DNA from 3 places in the Mesorhizobium sp. C120A genome. Region 1 is predicted to be linked to each of the others. Evidence: riboswitches for the same ligand, from Rfam matches in the RefSeq annotation. Region 1 holds a riboswitch; each other region holds the start of a gene.

Evidence for each region. A riboswitch is a leader RNA that binds a small molecule or an ion and turns the genes downstream of it on or off. The one in region 1 is predicted to bind cobalamin.
Region 2: another riboswitch for cobalamin. It lies ahead of NL532_RS14475 (DUF1636 family protein); the one in region 1 lies ahead of metE (5-methyltetrahydropteroyltriglutamate--homocysteine S-methyltransferase).
Region 3: another riboswitch for cobalamin. It lies ahead of NL532_RS14710 (CbtB domain-containing protein); the one in region 1 lies ahead of metE (5-methyltetrahydropteroyltriglutamate--homocysteine S-methyltransferase).

What each region holds. Positions count from the first base shown of each region.
Region 1 covers NZ_CP100476.1:6,166,633-6,169,891, reverse strand. The annotation lists gene metE (5-methyltetrahydropteroyltriglutamate--homocysteine S-methyltransferase) at 1-1,829, opposite strand, end outside; cobalamin riboswitch at 1,924-2,125, opposite strand; gene NL532_RS29960 (adenosine kinase) at 2,534-3,259, opposite strand, start outside.
Region 2 covers NZ_CP100476.1:2,992,971-2,996,229, reverse strand. The annotation lists gene NL532_RS14485 (winged helix-turn-helix domain-containing protein) at 1-700, shown strand, start outside; gene NL532_RS14480 (DUF6348 family protein) at 730-1,290, shown strand; gene NL532_RS32205 (DUF6348 family protein) at 1,196-1,423, shown strand; cobalamin riboswitch at 1,482-1,688, shown strand; gene NL532_RS14475 (DUF1636 family protein) at 1,727-2,155, shown strand; gene cobW (cobalamin biosynthesis protein CobW) at 2,158-3,210, shown strand; gene cobN (cobaltochelatase subunit CobN) at 3,229-3,259, shown strand, end outside.
Region 3 covers NZ_CP100476.1:3,039,612-3,042,870, reverse strand. The annotation lists gene cobO (cob(I)yrinic acid a,c-diamide adenosyltransferase) at 1-363, opposite strand, end outside; gene cobU (bifunctional adenosylcobinamide kinase/adenosylcobinamide-phosphate guanylyltransferase) at 365-877, opposite strand; gene NL532_RS14715 (CbtA family protein) at 870-1,673, opposite strand; gene NL532_RS14710 (CbtB domain-containing protein) at 1,689-1,868, opposite strand; cobalamin riboswitch at 1,905-2,100, opposite strand; gene NL532_RS14705 (gamma-glutamylcyclotransferase) at 2,168-2,860, opposite strand; gene NL532_RS14700 (aromatic ring-hydroxylating oxygenase subunit alpha) at 2,997-3,259, shown strand, end outside.

The DNA of each region.
Region 1 (3,259 bases):
TCGCGGATGGCGAGCGCGATCTGGCGGCAGGCTTCGGAGCGGGGTACGTCGTCTCGAACAAAGGACCAGTTGAGAATGGTCACTGGGCCTGTGAGCATTCCCTTCACGGGCTTTTCCGTAAGCGACTGGGCGAATTGCCACCAGCGCACCGTCATCGGATTGCGCCTCGATACGTCCCCGAAGATGATGGGGGGACGCACGTAGCGCGACCCATAGCTTTGCACCCAGGCATGCTGAGTGAAGGCGAAGCCGGACAGCTGCTCGCCGAAATGCTGTACCATATCGTTTCGTTCGAACTCACCGTGCACCAGCACGTCCAGCCCGATCTCTTCCTGCCAACGAATTGCTGACTCGATCTCCTTCTTCAGGAAAATCTCGTAGTCGACATAACTGAGCTGGCCCTTCGCATGAGCGGACCGCGCGCGGCGTACCTGCGGCGTCTGCGGGAAGGACCCGATTGTCGTCGTCGGGAACGGCGGCAGCCCGAGCGTGCCGGCCTGGACTCTGGAGCGCTCGCCAAAAGCGCTCTCTCGTCGTTTCATGCTATGGTCAATGCTGGCGATCCGCCCCTCAACAAGCGGGTCATGGATCTTCGTGGACGTCAAGCGAGTGGCGGCAGCCTCGGCAGAAGCTTTCAACGCGGCTGCCACCGCATCCCTGCCTTTGGAAAGGGCCCGGGCCAGCAAGACCAGCTCGTCGGTCTTCTGGGCCGCGAAGGCGAGCCACGACCTGATGTCGGCCTCGAGTTCCGTCTCCATGCGCAGGTCAATCGGCACATGCAGCATCGAGCAAGAAGGCGCAATTTCGACGCGGTCCAAGGGCCAGCCGGCGACGATCGGTTTGATGCGGTCGAGAATGGCGGGCAGGTTCGCACGCCAGACGTTGCGGCCATCGATCAAGCCGAGCGAGAGCACCAGATCCTTCGGAGCGAGCCGACCCACCGTTTCCAGCTGCTCGGGAGCGCGCACGAGATCAATATGCAGGCCGGCCAGGGGCAGAGAAACCGCGGTTTCGAGATTGTCTCCCAGCGACCCGAAATACGTAGCCAGCATGATCTTCAGCTCGGGCGCGGCTTTCGACAGCTGGCCATAGGCGAATTCGAACGCAGCTCGTTCGTTCGGGTTCAGATCGAGGACAAGCGCTGGCTCATCGATCTGCACCCAGTCGGCTCCCGACAGCTTCAGCCTCTGCAGGACTTGCTCGTAAACGGGCAGCAGCCGCGGTAGGAGCGCGATGGGACCGAACCCTTCGGCACGCGATTTCGCCAGCTTGAGGAAGGTGATAGGTCCAAGGATGACTGGGCGTGTGTGTATGCCGAGAGCTTTAGCCTCGAGGAAGTAATCGACCGGCTTCGATGACGAGAGGGCGAACGTCTGATCATCATCGAGTTCCGGCACAATGTAGTGGTAGTTGGTGTCAAACCACTTGGTCATTTCCATCGCGGTTACACCAGGTCCATGAGCCTCCTCCTGGTGACCAGCGTGTCCACAATCCTCCGTCTGACCCTGGTTGCCGCGCGCCATTGCGAAGTAGATGTCAAGTGGGACCTCGCCGCTATTCCAGCCGTACCGGGATGGAATGGCCCCGACCATGGCTGCGGTGTCGAGCACATGGTCGTAAAGCGAGAAGTCGTTCGACGGGATTTTCGACACGCCGCGATCGCGCTGCTCTTCCCAGCTAGCGGCTCGGAGCGCCTTCGACGTCGCAAGAAGGTCGCCAGCGGACGATGTTCCGGACCAGTAGCTTTCGAGGGCGAATTTCAGTTCTCGCCGACGACCGAAGCGCGGCACGCCGAGCGTTGCTACAGGAATTTGCTGAGAGACAGTCATGTCATACCCCGATGATTGGGGCGTCGGTGACAAGGAAGGCGCTAGCAGGCCGGCATCAACGCCGGGTTGCAGCGGCCACCGAGACACCCCGCCCGTGGACGTAATTCGCGTGGCAGGTCTCCTGGCTCGCGGGGTCATAGCCTCTACCCGTCTTCCTGAGGGTATTCGCCTCAGTGACGTGATTGGGGTTGGCTCGCCGCTAACAGTTGCGGGGGCAGCGCCGGCATCGCACCGGCTTCCCTCTTAGCTCCGCTGCGGCAGCGCCGCACGCGAGAACCACGACACGCAGACAATCACAGCAGTTCGCTCTTTTGTCAATGACGCATAACGAAATGTTTATGTCGTTATGTGATCGCGCTTTTACGCCTTTGTCTAGCATTGTGAAATATTCAGTCTGCTGCCCGCATTCGGCATCGTGGGACGTGATCGCAAGTCAAGTCCGACGGACGCCGCGAGTTCTCCGTTACCTCAGGAACCTTACTGGCCTTCCCCAAGCTGAGCTTCTGGAAAATGCTGGTGACGATCTGGATGACGGTGAATGCCGTCATGGCAAGCACGCCTTGCACCGCTCCTCCAGCGAGCTTCACGGCAGCAGCATGGGTCAGTTCTCCGAAGCGAATGGCTGTCGCTATCAGCGAGCTTTGACACAGTTCCGCCACTGCGGTCATCGCGTCAGTAGGGCGGCTGGTTAGTTGCCGGCGCATCTACAGCAACCCAGCCCCTTCCGCCTCGCGGCGCAAATTCTGCCTTGGCCTTGGGCCGATCTGCTGGATCACCAGGCCGGCCGCCAGCGAGCCAAGGTCGCCGCAGGTCTTGAGGTTGCGGCCCTGCGTGTAGCCATGCAGGAAACCGGCGGCGTAGAGGTCGCCGGCGCCGGTGGTGTCGACCAACTCCTTGATGGCGGTCGCCTCGATGACCACGGTCTCGTCGCCGCGCACGATCACCGAGCCTTTTTCGGAACGGGTGACGGCGGCAATCTTGCAGTCCTTGCGGATCTGAGCCAGCGCCTCGTCGAAGGATTTTGTCTGGTAGAGCGACTTGATCTCGTGGCTGTTGGCAAAGACGATGTCGACAGTGCCCGAGCGCATCAGCTCGAGGAACTCGTCCCGGTAGCGGTCGACGCAGAACGAATCCGACAACGTCATCGACACTTCGCGTCCGGCCTCGTGTGCGAGCTTCGCCGTCTGCCGGATCGCCTCCTTGGCGCGCGGCGGATCCCACAGATAGCCCTCGAAATAGGTAACCTTGGCGCCGGATGCCTTGTCGGCCTCGACATCCTCAGGGCCAAGCTCGACGCAGGCGCCGAGATAGGTGTTCATCGAGCGCTCGCCGTCGGGCGTGACGAAGATCATAGAGCGCGCCGTCGGCGGCTCGCCCTTGAGCGGCCTGGTGTCGAAGGCGACACCCTGTGCATGGATATCGTGCGCATA
Region 2 (3,259 bases), 3.2 Mb from region 1:
ACGCATCACCACGGCGCACCGCCGTGGCTTCGAACGCTTCTATGACCTGCCCGAGCGCGTGCTGCCGCAGGCGATCCTCGATCTGCCGGTGCCGGCCGCCGAGGACGCGCACCGCGAATTGCTGCGCATTTCTGCCCGCGCCCACGGCATCGCGACGTCGGGTGACCTGCGCGATTATTTCCGCTTGTCGCCGGCCGACATGAAGGGCCGGTTGGAGGAACTGGTCGAGATGGGCGAGTTGCTGCCGGTAAACGTCGAAGGTTGGGACAAGCCGGCTTACCTCTATAGGGACGCCCGCCTGCCGCGAAAGATCGAGGCCCGCGCCTTGCTGGCCCCCTTCGATCCGGTGGTCTTCGAGCGCGCGCGCACCGAGCGTCTCTTCGATTTCCGCTACCGCATCGAGATCTACACCCCGGCCGACAAGCGGCAATATGGCTATTACGTGCTGCCTTTCTTGCTCGGCGACAAGATCGTCGCCCGCGTCGACCTCAAGGCCGACCGGCCTGCGAGTGTCTTACGCGTCCACGCCGCCTATGCCGAAGCAGGCGCACCGCCTGAGACCACCGCACAGCTTTTCGAGGAACTAAAGGAGATGCAGGGCTGGCTTGGCCTTGAGCGCATCGAAGTGACGCCGGCCGGCAATCTGGGGCCGGCATTGGCTAGCGAGAGAGATGGCCAACCCTTGCAGCGTCTGTCATAGACGCCTCAATAAGCCTCGTAGGTTGTGCAATGGCATCGGACAAAGTGCTCGACATGATCCATGGCGCCCTCATTGCGCATGGAATAGATGCAGTCCGCAGAGATAGGGACGTCATGCTCCAATCGAAGCAGCTTCGGTTTGAGGCTGAGGTGTTCGAGACGAGTTCTGACCGGCTGGTCCTGGAAATCTACATTTTTTCTCCGCTGCTTGATGTTCAGCCGGTCATTGAATCCTTTGCTGGCTTCGGCGACACGCGCGAACAGGAACTGAACCAGGCGTTTGAAAAGTTTCTCCGTGGTGTTTTCCATGTGGCCATTGAGGGACTGGCCGATCACGTCTGCGAGAACATGCAGGCCGAAATAGAGCTTTGGCAGCGAAGCAGCGCCAGTTGGAAGATCTGGCGAAAAGATGCCCGCTGGAAAATCTATAGCGGCCCGGTCATTTCCCAGGCCACAACCGAGCTATGCTCGCTGACACCAGGCTATCCAGCATTCTATGCCAAGCTGGAAAAGCTGTTCACAGCTTCGGTACCCCCCCGGAAGCCATTTTGTCCGGACCTTTCTGGCAGGCTTGAAGGGCACGCTGATTAGTGCCGAAGTCCTTCTGGACAACGCGGTTTGGCATGAGGGACAGAATCTGGCTGTCGGTCATGACTGGGACTATAGCGATGGCTATCAAGCTATCCGACAGGTCATCCTGGCACTGCCGGAAGCCGGGACATGACAGCCCCTGCCGACATCGCCATGTCGTAGCCGTGCGTTGACACCGCTGCCTGCAAAAGCCTAAATCCGCTCCAGACGGTCCCCTGCCCGCAACGGCAAGGGCCAAGAGGGAATGCGGTGCGGGACGAAAAAATCCCAAATCCGCGGCTGTCCCCGCAACTGTAAGCGAAGAGCCAAGGCCGAAAGCCACTGGGTAACACCGGGAAGGCGGCTAACCAAGGCAATGACTCGCGAGCCAGGAGACCTGCCGTCTGAGACAAAGTATCCGATCGCCTGGCGGGTTTCCGGGCAAGGAGCCCGGTTTTTGGACCAGAACAGCAGTTTTTCGGCTGGCACAGCGGATGTTTCGTCCGCCGATGGCGACGCGTTGACCGGCGTGACCGTGATCGTCTGCGCCTCCTGCCGCGATGAAACCGGTTCCGACGCCCATCCTCGCGCCGGCGAACTTCTGGCCGACGACACGCGCCTCGCCGCAGCGGATGACAACATCCGCGTCCGCACCGTCGAATGCCTCGGCAATTGCAAGCGCAGGCTCAGCGCCGCGATCCTGCGCGATGGCTGCTGGAGCTATGTCTTCGGCGATCTGACCGCAACCAGCGGCGCCGACCTCGTTACCGGCGCAAAGCTCTTCGCGACTTCGGCCGACGGCCTCATCCCGTGGCGCGGCCGGCCCGATAGCCTCAAGCGCGGCCTCGTTGCCCGCATCCCACCCCTCGACATGCTGAAGGACTGACGATGAACGCTTCAAACCCGGCCGCCAACCTCTCCCGTGTTCCCTGCACTGTCGTTACAGGCTTCCTCGGCGCCGGCAAGACGACGCTGGTCCGCCATCTCCTGGAAAATGCCGGCGGCAAGCGCATCGCCATCATCGTCAACGAGTTCGGCGACATCGGCATCGACGGGGAAATCCTGAAAGGCTGCGGCATCGACACCTGCCCCGAGGAAAACATCGTCGAACTCGCCAATGGCTGCATCTGCTGTACAGTCGCCGACGATTTCGTGCCCGCCCTCGACAAGATCCTCGCGCTGACACCGAGGGTCGACCACATCCTGATCGAGACCTCGGGCCTCGCTCTGCCCAAGCCGCTGGTCCAGGCGTTCCAGTGGCCAAGCGTGAAGAGCCGGGTGACCGTCGATGGCGTCATCGCCGTGGTCGACGGCCCGGCGCTGGCCGAAGGCCGCGTCGCCAACGACATGGACGCGTTGCAGGCACAGCGCGCTCAGGACGAAACGCTCGACCACGACGATCCGGTCGAAGAAGTCTTCGAGGACCAGATCGCCTGCGCCGACCTGATCATCCTGTCGAAAAGCGATTTGATGGATTCAGCCGGTTCGGCCCGCGCCAACGCCATCATCAATGAGCATTCCGCTCGCGCGGTAAAAATCGTGCCGACTGCGCATGGCAAGGTCGACCCGTCGGTGCTGCTTGGCCTCGGTCTCGCCGTCGAAGACGACATCGAGAACCGCAAGTCGCACCATGACGGCGCCTTCGATCACGAGCATGACGATTTCGACACCTTCATCGTCGACATCCCCTCGATCGCCAATCCCGACGACCTGGCCAAGCGCGTCGCCACCGCCGCCGAACAGGAAAACGTGTTGCGTGTAAAAGGCTTCGTCGATGTCGGCGGCAAGCCGATGCGGCTTTTGCTGCAGGCCGTCGGCCCGCGCGTCAATCATTACTATGACCGCGCCTGGGCGGCTGAGGACGACCGCCGCTCGCGTCTTGTCGTCATTGGCCTGAAAGGACTGAACCGCCCGGCGATCGAGCGTATACTCGCCGGCTGATCCAAACCACGAGCCGAAATGCATATACTCACCACCACATCCGCCTCGC
Region 3 (3,259 bases), 3.1 Mb from region 1:
CAGCGCCTTGGCCCAGGCGGCTTCGGCCGCCTTAATGTCGCGCTTCAGATCCTGCGTCTCCCAGGTGAAACCCTCGCCCATCGTGTGCCAGACGACGCGGTCGCCAAACGCCGCGAAGGCATCCTTCTCGCCGGTGTGCCATTTGCCCTTGATGAACTGGACCATTCCGACGCGCTTGCCATAGCCGAGCATGCGCAGCGCCAGCCCGAAGGCAGCCGTGGTCTTGCCCTTGCCGGGTCCGGTGTTGACGATCAGCAGCCCCTTCTCGACCGTCTTTTCCGCGACCTCGGCGTCCTGCACCGCCTTGCGCTTGGCCATCTTGGCGCGATGGCGCTCTTCGTCTTTTGTGTCGATATCGGTCATCTCATTTCACCTTGAGCGGCAGCCCCGCCACCATCAGAAGCACCATATCAGCTACGACCGCGATCTGCTGGTTGAGCCGGCCGGCGGCATCGCGGAACCGGCGTGCCAGCGCATTGTCGGGCACGATGCCTTGTCCGACTTCGTTGGAGACCACGAACCACGGTCCGCGCGGCCGCGAAAGCACATCGGCCAGCCGCCGGCACTCCCCCTCCAGATCATGATCGGCCAGCATATGATTGGTTAGCCAAAGCGTCAGGCAGTCGACAAGCACCGGCTGGTTGTCCGGCAATGCCTCGAGCGCACCTGCAAGATCAAGCGGGGCATCGATGGTCGCCCATCCCTCGCCGCGGCGCGAGCGGTGCTGCGCGATGCGCTCGCGCATTTCGCCGTCATAGGCTTGCGCGGTGGCGATATAGGCCCATGGGGGCGGCAACGCCGTTGCCAAAGTTTCGGCATGCGCGCTCTTGCCGGAGCGCGCACCGCCGATGATGAAGGTCAAACTGCGATCAGGCAAAGCTGTCGCGCAGGCTGGTCGCGGTGCCGGTGAAGCGCGCGCGCACTATGCCGACAACTGCGCCGAGCACCAGCCAGAACACCAGATTGGTCAGCGTCACCGCCACCACGAACTGATGATGCAGGCCCTCCGGGATCGGCGTTACGAAACTGTCAGGCTGCGGCGCGCCGACAATATGCGGGGCGACGATCAGGACGACGGCGAGCACGGTCAGGGGCGCCGACGTGCGGAAGGTGATAAGGGCAAGACCGATCGCGGTTGCCATCACCGTTGCCCACCACCAGATCTGGCGCTGTATGAGATCGGCCGCCGGCATTGCCGGCAGTTCCGGCGGCAGGCCGAGGCCCGGCGCCAGCGTGAACACGGCAAAGCCGGCCAGGCCCCAGAACACGCCCTGGCGCCAGCTGCCGATGCCGCCGGCGAATTCGGAAACCGCCACCAGGACCAGCGCGAAACCGATGCCGGTGACGATATTGGCGACGACACTGAAGGCGAAACGCTCGAAGCCGTCGGCCGGCGCCCAGCCTTCGTCCTCCGCCGGCGCGGCTGCTTCAGCCGGGGCTGCGCTGCTCACGGCATTTTCCGCCGGCGCGGCGGTGCTCATGGCATTGGTGTCCGCAGCGTTGGCGGCGGGCGCCGCGGCATGCTCATGCTCATGGCCGCCATTAGCCTTTTCGTAGACCTCCGCCTTGAGGATCAGCGGCACGGTGGCGTAGGCCTGCATGCAGGCGAGAGCGACACCCGCCACGAGCCCTGCGATCGCCGCGATGAACACGACGTTGCGAAACAGGTTCATGATGTCAGATCCTCGTCAGTGGCAGGGAAACGCCATCGAATGGCGATAGTCGTGCGCCGCATTGTGGACCGCATCGATATGCGAGAAACCGACAACGCCGACGACGAAAATGCCCAGAAACGCGCTAAGCACGAGCTGCATGAAGCGCGACTGCGAGGAGACGGAAGCGCCGAGGGAGACGGAAGCGGTATTCATATCTTGTCCTTTCGCCCTCCACCCGAGGGCATCGAAGTCAGTTCCCTGTCGCCGGCAGGTCTCCTGGCTCGCGGATCAGCGCCCTTCCCCACCTTCCCGAAGAAAAAATCCTCAGTGGCTTGGAGAGGACTACCGCACACAGTTGCGGGGGCAGCCACGGCATTGGGCAACAAGTCAGCCCTCACCGCATTCCCTCTTGGTCCCTAACGGAACCGACGACATGCATGACTATAGGCTGAAACGGCCGCATCCGGCAAACCAAATTCCGCCGGCCAACAGCGCGAATGCGCCATGCGGCGTTACGGGTTCAACGCGGTGATCCGCTCGGCAACCAGCCGCTGCAGCCGCCACAGATGGCGATCGTGAATGCCGCGCTCTTCAAGGTTTTTCACCGTGTTGTAGAGATAGTCGGCGCCCGACCCCCAGTGCCCGCAGGACGTTGCCAGCCTTTCGACGACCTTGCCCTCGTCGAGCGGCCCTGAATAGGTCAGGCCGTTGCGGTTGATGACGAAGGCCAATGCCCTGAGCGGTCCGGCCTCGCTTGCAAGCTTCAGCATGCGCGGCCGGTAGCTTGTCGGCTTCAGCGTGACTTCGCGCCGGAAAAGCCGGCCCAACTGCCCGCGCCGGTTACTTTCGGTCAGCCGGAAGGCGACGCCCTTGCATTGTCCGCCACGGTCCAGCGCCATCATCAGGCCGGGGCTGTCCTTGGTGCCGCGCCAGCGCGTCATGTTCATGCAAAAAGACCGATGCCAGCCGCGCGCCAGCGCAACGCGGTCCTCGACATAATCTATTTCCGGTTTCCAGATCAGCGATCCATAGCCGAACAGCCATAGCGGTTCGCTATCCGGGAGTTCGACCTGCAATTCATCCAGCAGCGCGTCATAGTCGGCGTCATCGAGATGCATCGCGTCCGGATCCGGCCCGGGGTCCCTGATCTCGCGCCAGCAGCGCGCGACCAGCTCCGGCGTAAGCGACATCTGTCGTGCGGCCAATTTCCGAATCCCCCCAATTTCCGAATGTCCCATGTCCACGACATGATTATGCGCCGCGCCTGCAACCGGCAATGCGGCACTCTGATTGACAAACGATCTGCCGGGGTGTCGGCTGACGCTTCATAGGAAGCCAGCCATGCATCCCAACCCGAGCGAGCGCGACCCCTATAACGGCCTGAGCCGGGCCGAACCGACGCTACCGTCGTCGGCCTATTGGGATAGCGAGGCTTACCAGCGCGATCTCGACGCCATCTGGTACAAAAGCTGGCTGCTCGTCTGCCGCGAGGCCGATCTTGCCCAGCCTTTGGCATTCAGGACATTCCGCGTTGGCACACAGGAAATCGTCGTGCTCCGCGACGACACCGGCGAGTTGCGCGCCTTCCACAACACCTGCCGGCA